Regions from separate parts of the Streptomyces sp. S07_1.15 genome, predicted to be linked through region 2. Evidence: predicted binding sites of a transcription regulator. Region 2 holds the regulator's gene; the other holds the start of a gene.
What was found. Region 2 encodes HspR, which represses chaperone genes until heat shock. Its sites were predicted from a motif close to TTGAGNNNNNNNNNCTCAA; they were not measured.
Positions count from the first base shown of each region.

Region 1: lon (endopeptidase La) is a predicted target of HspR. The motif match lies at 2,192-2,210, and genes of this name have one in related genera.

Region 1 covers NZ_JAJBZK010000001.1:2,313,686-2,317,164, reverse strand. Annotated here, with positions in the region: gene LIX60_RS09730 (excinuclease ABC subunit UvrA) at 1-2,047, shown strand, start outside; gene lon (endopeptidase La) at 2,233-3,479, shown strand, end outside.
Region 2 covers NZ_JAJBZK010000001.1:3,759,077-3,762,555, reverse strand. Annotated here, with positions in the region: gene LIX60_RS16205 (ATP-binding protein) at 1-194, shown strand, start outside; gene LIX60_RS16200 (DoxX family protein) at 364-819, shown strand; gene LIX60_RS16195 (YkvA family protein) at 862-1,209, opposite strand; gene LIX60_RS16190 (heat shock protein transcriptional repressor HspR) at 1,624-2,154, opposite strand; gene dnaJ (molecular chaperone DnaJ) at 2,156-3,355, opposite strand; gene grpE (nucleotide exchange factor GrpE) at 3,389-3,479, opposite strand, start outside.

The DNA of each region.
Region 1 (3,479 bases), 1.4 Mb from region 2:
CACGGACGCCGGCGCGATGCTCCGCATCCTCTTCAGCCGGCTGGGGGAGCCGCACATCGGCCCGCCCGGCGCGTATGCCTTCAACGTTCCCTCGGTCCGGGCGAGCGGGGCGATCACCGTGGAGCGGGGCAACAAGAAGGCGGTGAAGGCGACCTTCACCCGCACCGGCGGCATGTGCCCGCGCTGCGAGGGCCGGGGCACGGTCACCGATATCGACCTGACCCAGCTCTACGACGACTCCAAGTCGATCTCCGAGGGCGCGTTCACCATCCCGGGCTGGAAGTCGGACAGCTGGTGGACGGTGCGCCTCTACGCCGAGTCGGGCTTCCTCGACCCGGACAAGCCGATCCGCGACTACACCGAGAAGGAGATGCGCGACTTCCTCCACCACGAGCCGGTCAAGGTGAAGGTCGAGGGCGGCAGCCTCACGTACGAGGGGCTGCTCCCGAAGATCCGGAAGTCGTTCCTGTCCAAGGACCGGGAGGCGATGCAGCCGCACATCAGGGCGTTCGTGGACCGGGCGGTCACCTTCACCGCCTGCCCCGAGTGCGGCGGCACCCGGCTCAGCGAGGCGGCCCGGTCCTCGCGGATCGGCGGGGTGAGCATCGCCGACGCGTGCGCGATGCAGATCAGCGATTTGGCCGGGTGGGTCCGCGGCCTCCGCGAGCGGTCGGTGGCGCCGCTGCTCACCGCGCTGGGGCGGACGCTCGACTCGTTCACGGAGATCGGCCTCGGCTATCTCTCGCTCGACCGGTCGTCGGGCACGCTGTCGGGCGGCGAGGCGCAGCGCGTCAAGATGGTCCGCCATCTCGGGTCCTCGCTGACCGACGTCACCTACGTCTTCGACGAGCCCACCATCGGCATGCACCCCCACGACATCCAGCGGATGAACGACCTGCTGCTGCGGCTGCGGGACAAGGGCAACACGGTGCTCGTCGTGGAGCACAAGCCGGAGACGATCGCGATCGCCGACCATGTCGTCGACCTCGGCCCCGGCGCCGGCGCGGCGGGCGGCACGGTCTGCTACGAGGGCGGCGTCGAGGGGCTGCGGGCCGGCGGCACGCTGACCGGGCGGCATCTGGACGACCGGGCCTCCCTGAAGCCGTCGGTGCGGACCCCGGCGGGAGCGCTGGAGGTGCGCGGCGCCGACGCGAACAACCTGCGGAACGTGGACGTCGACATCCCGCTCGGTGTGCTCTGCGTCGTCACCGGCGTCGCCGGGTCGGGCAAGAGTTCGCTCGTGCACGGGTCCCTGGTGGCCGGCCCGGCGGGCGCCGCTCACGGCGTGGTCTCGGTGGACCAGACGCCGATCCGCGGTTCGCGGCGGAGCAACCCGGCGACGTACACGGGGCTGCTCGACCCGGTCCGCAAGGCGTTCGCCAAGGCCAACGGTGTGAAACCGGCGCTGTTCAGCCCCAACTCCGAGGGGGCCTGCCCGAACTGCAACGGTGCCGGCGTCATCTACACCGACCTGGCGATGATGGCGGGCGTCGCCACCGTCTGCGAGGAGTGCGAGGGGAAGCGGTTCCAGGCCCCGGTGCTGGAGTACCGCCTCGGCGGCCGCGACATCAGCGAGGTGCTCGCCATGTCGGTGGCCGAGGCCGGGGAGTTCTTCGCCTCGGGGGACGCGCGCACGCCGGCGGCGCAGCGCGTCCTCGGCCGGCTGGGCGACGTGGGGCTCGGTTACCTCACCCTCGGCCAGCCGCTCACGACGCTCTCCGGCGGCGAGCGGCAGCGGCTCAAACTGGCGAGCCAGATGGGCGAGAAGGGCGGCGTCTACGTCCTCGACGAGCCCACCACCGGCCTGCATCTCGCCGATGTCGAGCACCTGCTCGGCCTGCTCGACCGGCTCGTCGACTCCGGCAAGTCGGTCGTCGTCATCGAGCACCACCAGGCGGTCATGGCGCACGCGGACTGGATCATCGACCTCGGCCCGGGCGCCGGCCACGACGGCGGGCGCGTCGTCTTCGAGGGCACGCCCGCCGACCTCGTCGCCGCCCGCTCCACCCTCACCGGCGAGCACCTCGCGGCCTACGTCGGCGCCTGACCGGGGGAGCGCGGCCCGGCGGGAACCTCGCGGACGGGCACAGGGCCGTCCGCCGGGCTCTCGCCGGGCCGCTCCCGCGCGACGGGCAAGGGGTGTTCGCTGGGAGCGAACGTGGGCGGGGGAACACCCGGGGCGGCAGAGACATTGAGTCTTTACAGCTCAACTTGCCTGCCGAAGGGGAGATCATGGCTTCGACGTCTACGTCACTCACCCTGCCGGTGCTGCCTCTCGACGACGAGGTGGTTCTGCCCGGCATGGTGGTGCCGCTGGACCTGTCCGACGCGGAGGTCCGGGCCGCGGTGGAAGCCGCGCAGGCCGCCGCGGGAAGCGGCGGGGGGAACGGGGGAAACGGGGAGAGCGGCGGCAAGCCGCAGGTGCTGCTGGTGCCGCGGATCGACGGCACCTACGCCGCCGTCGGCACGCTCGGCACCGTCGAACAGGTCGGCCGGCTCTCCGGCGGTGACCCCGGCGCGCTCATCCGCGGTGTGAGCCGGGTGCGGATCGGCGCCGGCACCACCGGCCCGGGGGCCGCGCTCTGGGTCGAGGGCCGCCCGGCCGACGAACCCGGGCCCGACCCGGTGCCCGGTGCCGTCACCGAGCTGATGAAGGAGTACAAGGCCCTCGCCGCCAGCTGGCTCCGCAAGCGCGGCGCCTGGCAGGTCGTGGACCGCGTCCAGCAGATCGACGACGCCGGCCAGCTCGCCGACAACTCCGGCTACTCGCCGTTCCTCACCGCCGAGCAGCGCGTCGAACTGCTGGAGACCACCGACCCGGTGGCCCGGCTCAAGCTCGCCGTGAAGTGGCTGAGCGAACATCTGGCCGAGCAGGATGTCGCCGAGTCCATCGCCAAGGACGTCCAGGAGGGCGTCGACAAGCAGCAGCGCGAGTTCCTCCTCCGCCGCCAGCTGGAGGCCGTCCGCAAGGAGCTCCGCGAGCTCAACGGCGAGCCGGAGGACGAGTCCGGCGACTACCGCGCCCGGGTCGAGGCCGCCGACCTGCCGGAGAAGGTGCGCGAGGCGGCGCTCAAGGAGGTCGACAAGCTCGAACGCGCCTCCGACCAGAGCCCGGAGGGAAGCTGGATCCGGACCTGGCTCGACACCGTCCTGGAGATGCCCTGGAACGAGCACACCGAGGACGCCTACGACATCCCGGGCGCCAAGGCCGTCCTCGACGCCGACCACGCCGGGCTGGCGGACGTCAAGGAGCGCATCACCGAGTACCTCGCGGTGCGCAAGCGCCGTGCCGAGCGCGGCCTCGGGGTGGTCGGCGGGCGCCGCGGCGGCGCCGTCCTGGCGCTGGTCGGCCCTCCCGGCGTCGGAAAGACGTCGCTGGGCGAGTCCGTCGCCCGCGCGATGGGGCGGAAGTTCGTCCGGGTGGCGCTCGGCGGCGTCCGCGACGAGGCGGAGATCCGCGGCCACCGGCGCACCTACGT
Region 2 (3,479 bases):
TGTCCGTCTGGGACACCAACCCCAAGCCGCCGGAGCTGCGCATCTCCGACGACGACAGCGAGGGCGGCCGGGGTCTCCATCTGCTGCGGACGCTGGCCGACCGCTGGTCGCACTATCCGGTGCGGCCGGACGTCTGCGGCGGCGCCGAGTCCAAGGTCGTCTGGTGCAGGATCAGCCGGTCCGCGCCCGGTTGAACCGCGGCCCGCCGCCGGTGTCAGTCCCCCGTGCTGGACTGTCCGCAGGAGACACGGGGGTCTGCCAACTCCCCTCCCCGGCAGGGGTTCCGCGCGCACCGATGAGTTTTCGGCCGCCCGCCGGTCAACCCCTGCACAGACCACGGAGAGAGCGGAACGGGAGAACGTCATGAGTGACACGCAGGCACAGCAGGACGGCACGGTTCGGGGGAGCACGGCGGGCGGGGCGCGGAAGGGGCGCGCCATGGCGATCACGGTGCTGGTGCTCCGGATCGTCTTCGGCCTGTTCTTCGTCTTCGCCAGCGCGCTGCCGAAGCTCATCGCGCACCCCTCGGCCACCGAGGGCTTCGACGAGATCGGCCTCGGTGACTGGTTCATGTACCTGACCGGGGTCCTCGAACTGGCAGGCGGGATCGCGCTGTTGATCCCGCTGCTCTCCGGACTGGCCGCGTTCTCGCTGGTCGCGCTGCTGATCTGCGCGTTCGGTATCACCATGACCGTCTTCGACGGGGAGAACGCCGCCTCGCCGCTGCTCTTCGCGATACCGATCGCCGTCATCGCCTGGCATCAGCGGCACACCGTGCCGGAGCTGTTCACCCGGCTGCGGAGTGCCCTCGGCCGGTGAGACCCCGACCGGGCGGGTGGAGAGGGACGGGTCAGGAGCGGATCAGAGCCGTTTCGCGGGGCGGGCCGGCGGGGTGCGGTCGCCGTCCCGCGGTGCCGGTGTCCGGGCGTCCGTGCCGCGCTTCGCGGCGGCCTTGCCCAGGTGGTGGAGGGCGCCCAGCAGCAGGCCGATGTCGTCCAGGTAGATGGGGTCCGGCAGCAGGTCCACGGGGAAGACGGTGTAGACGATCGCGCCCCAGAACAGGAGCTTGTCGCCGACCGGAGTGTCCTCGCTGCGCAGCATCCGGTAGGTGCGCCACAGCTTCACCGCGAGGACGACGGCGACGGCCAGCATCGCCACGGCAAGCAGCACAAGCCCCCAGAACACCGGTCCGCCGAGCTGGTCGATCACAGGTTTCCACCCTCGTAACGGCCCGGAGCATGCCCGGGGTTGGGACTCGTACCGTCTTGTCCGGATCCTAACCGGGGAGTCCGGTCGTGGCGGTGGTTGTGCTACTTCTTCCCGAGCGGGTGGCCACCACGCGCCTACACCGTCCGGCGGATGCGGCCCGGAACGCCTGAGGTCCGGAGGCCCTGAGGTCCGGAACGGCTCAGGCCGGGAACGCCCGAGGCCCGCAAACGCCTCGGGCCCGGGAGCGGGATGCTCTCCGGGCCCGGGACGGTGCGCGGGAAGGAACGGGCACGCGGGAAGGACAGGGCGGCCGGCGGCGCGGGCGGGGCCGGGCGCGGCGGGACCTGCCGCAGGGTAATAACCCGGTCAGCCGGGCGGAACGGTTCATCTCGTCACCGCGGCGGAGCCCGGGCCCTACTCGCCCCGCCGCTTCGGGCGCCAGACGACCAGCGCGCTGCTCTGCTGGACATCCGAGTACGGCACCAGGTCCCGGCGGTACGAGGCGTGCACCGCGGCCTCGCGCTGGCGCATGGCCATCGCCGCGCCCTCGACCGCCTGCTGGAGCTCGGCCACCCGCGCCTGGAGCGCCGCGACTTGGTTCTCCAGTTCGATAATGCGCTTGATCCCGGCGAGGTTGATGCCCTCGTCCTGGCTCAACTGCTGGACCTGGCGCAGCAGTTCGATGTCCCGGGCGGAGTAGCGCCGCCCGCGGCCCGCGGTGCGGTCCGGGGACACCAGGCCCAGCCGGTCGTACTGCCGGAGGGTCTGCGGGTGCAGACCGGAGAGCTGGGCGGCGACCGAGATGACGTACACCGGTGACTCGTCCGTCAGCTGGTACGGGTTCCGGCTGCCGCGGCCGGTGCCCCCGCCGGCGACGCCACCGGAGCCTCCGGTGCCGCCTCCGCCCGCGCTCCCGGCTGCGCGCCCGCCTCCTCGGATGTCCATCTCATGCTCCCTTCGCGGCCTGGAACAGCTCCGCCCGCGGGTCCTCACCCGCGGTGGCCTCGCGATACGCCTCCAGCGCTTCCCGCGCCTTGTCGCTCAGATCCCGGGGAACGGACACCTCGATGGTGACCAGCAGGTCGCCGCGGGTGCCGTCCTTGCGCGTGGCGCCCCTGCCCCGGGCGCGCATGGTCCGCCCGTTGGGTGTGCCGGCCGGCAGCTTGAGCGTGACCGGCGGCCCGCCGAGGGTGGGAACCTTGATCTCGCCGCCGAGCGCCGCCTCCGTGAAGGACACGGGCACGGTCACGGTGAGGTTGTCGCCCTTGCGTCCGAAGACGGGGTGCTTGTCGACGTTCACCACCACGTACAGATCGCCGTTGGGTCCGCCGCGCTCGCCCGGCGCGCCCTTGCCGCGCAGCCGGATCCGCTGGCCGTCGCTGACGCCCGCGGGGATGCGCACCTGCATGGTCCGCGAACTGGTCGCCCGTCCGCTGCCCTTGCACACGTCGCAGGGGGTTTCGGCGATCAGGCCGCGGCCCTTGCAGTCGGCGCAGGGGTCGGTGAGCGAGAAGCCGCCACCGCCGCCGCGGGTGACCTGCCCGGTGCCGACGCAGGTGGGGCAGACCCGCGGCGTACCGTTTTTGTCACCCGTGCCGGAGCACGCCTTGCACGCGGCCGAACTGGACATCCGCAGCGGGACGGTGGCCCCGTCGACGGCTTCGGTGAAGCTGAGCGTCACCTCGGACTCGATGTCCTGGCCGCGCCGCGGCTGGGTGCGGGTGCCGGGGCCGGCGCCGCCCCGGTTGAAGATCCCGCCGAAGACGTCCCCGAGCCCGCCGCCGAAGCCGCCGGCCCCCGGCGCGCCGGCGCCTCCGCCCTGGGCGCCCCCGAAGAGGTCGCCCAGGTCGAAGTTGAAGCCGGCGGGACCGCCGCCGCGGCCCCCGGCACCGGGACGGAAGCCGCCGTTGCCGAAGAGCGCGCGCGCCTCGTCGTACTCCTTGCGGCGCTTGGGGTCGGCCAGGACGTCGTTGGCCTCGGAGATCTCCTTGAAGCGCTCCTCGGCCTTGACGTCGCCCTTGTTGGCGTCCGGGTGGTACTCGCGGGCGAGCTTCCGGTACGCCTTCTTGATCTCCGCCTCGGTCGCGTCCTTCGGGACGCCGAGAACCTTGTAGTAGTCCTTCTCGATGAAGTCCTTCGTGCTCATTCCCGGCGTCCCTCCTTCCGGTCCGTCATGACGTCAGCCCTCGTCCGGGCCACCGTTCTCCTCGTCGGCCGCCGGTGCCGCCTCCTGGCCGCCGTCGCCCTGGGCCTGGTTGGGCTGGGCGCCC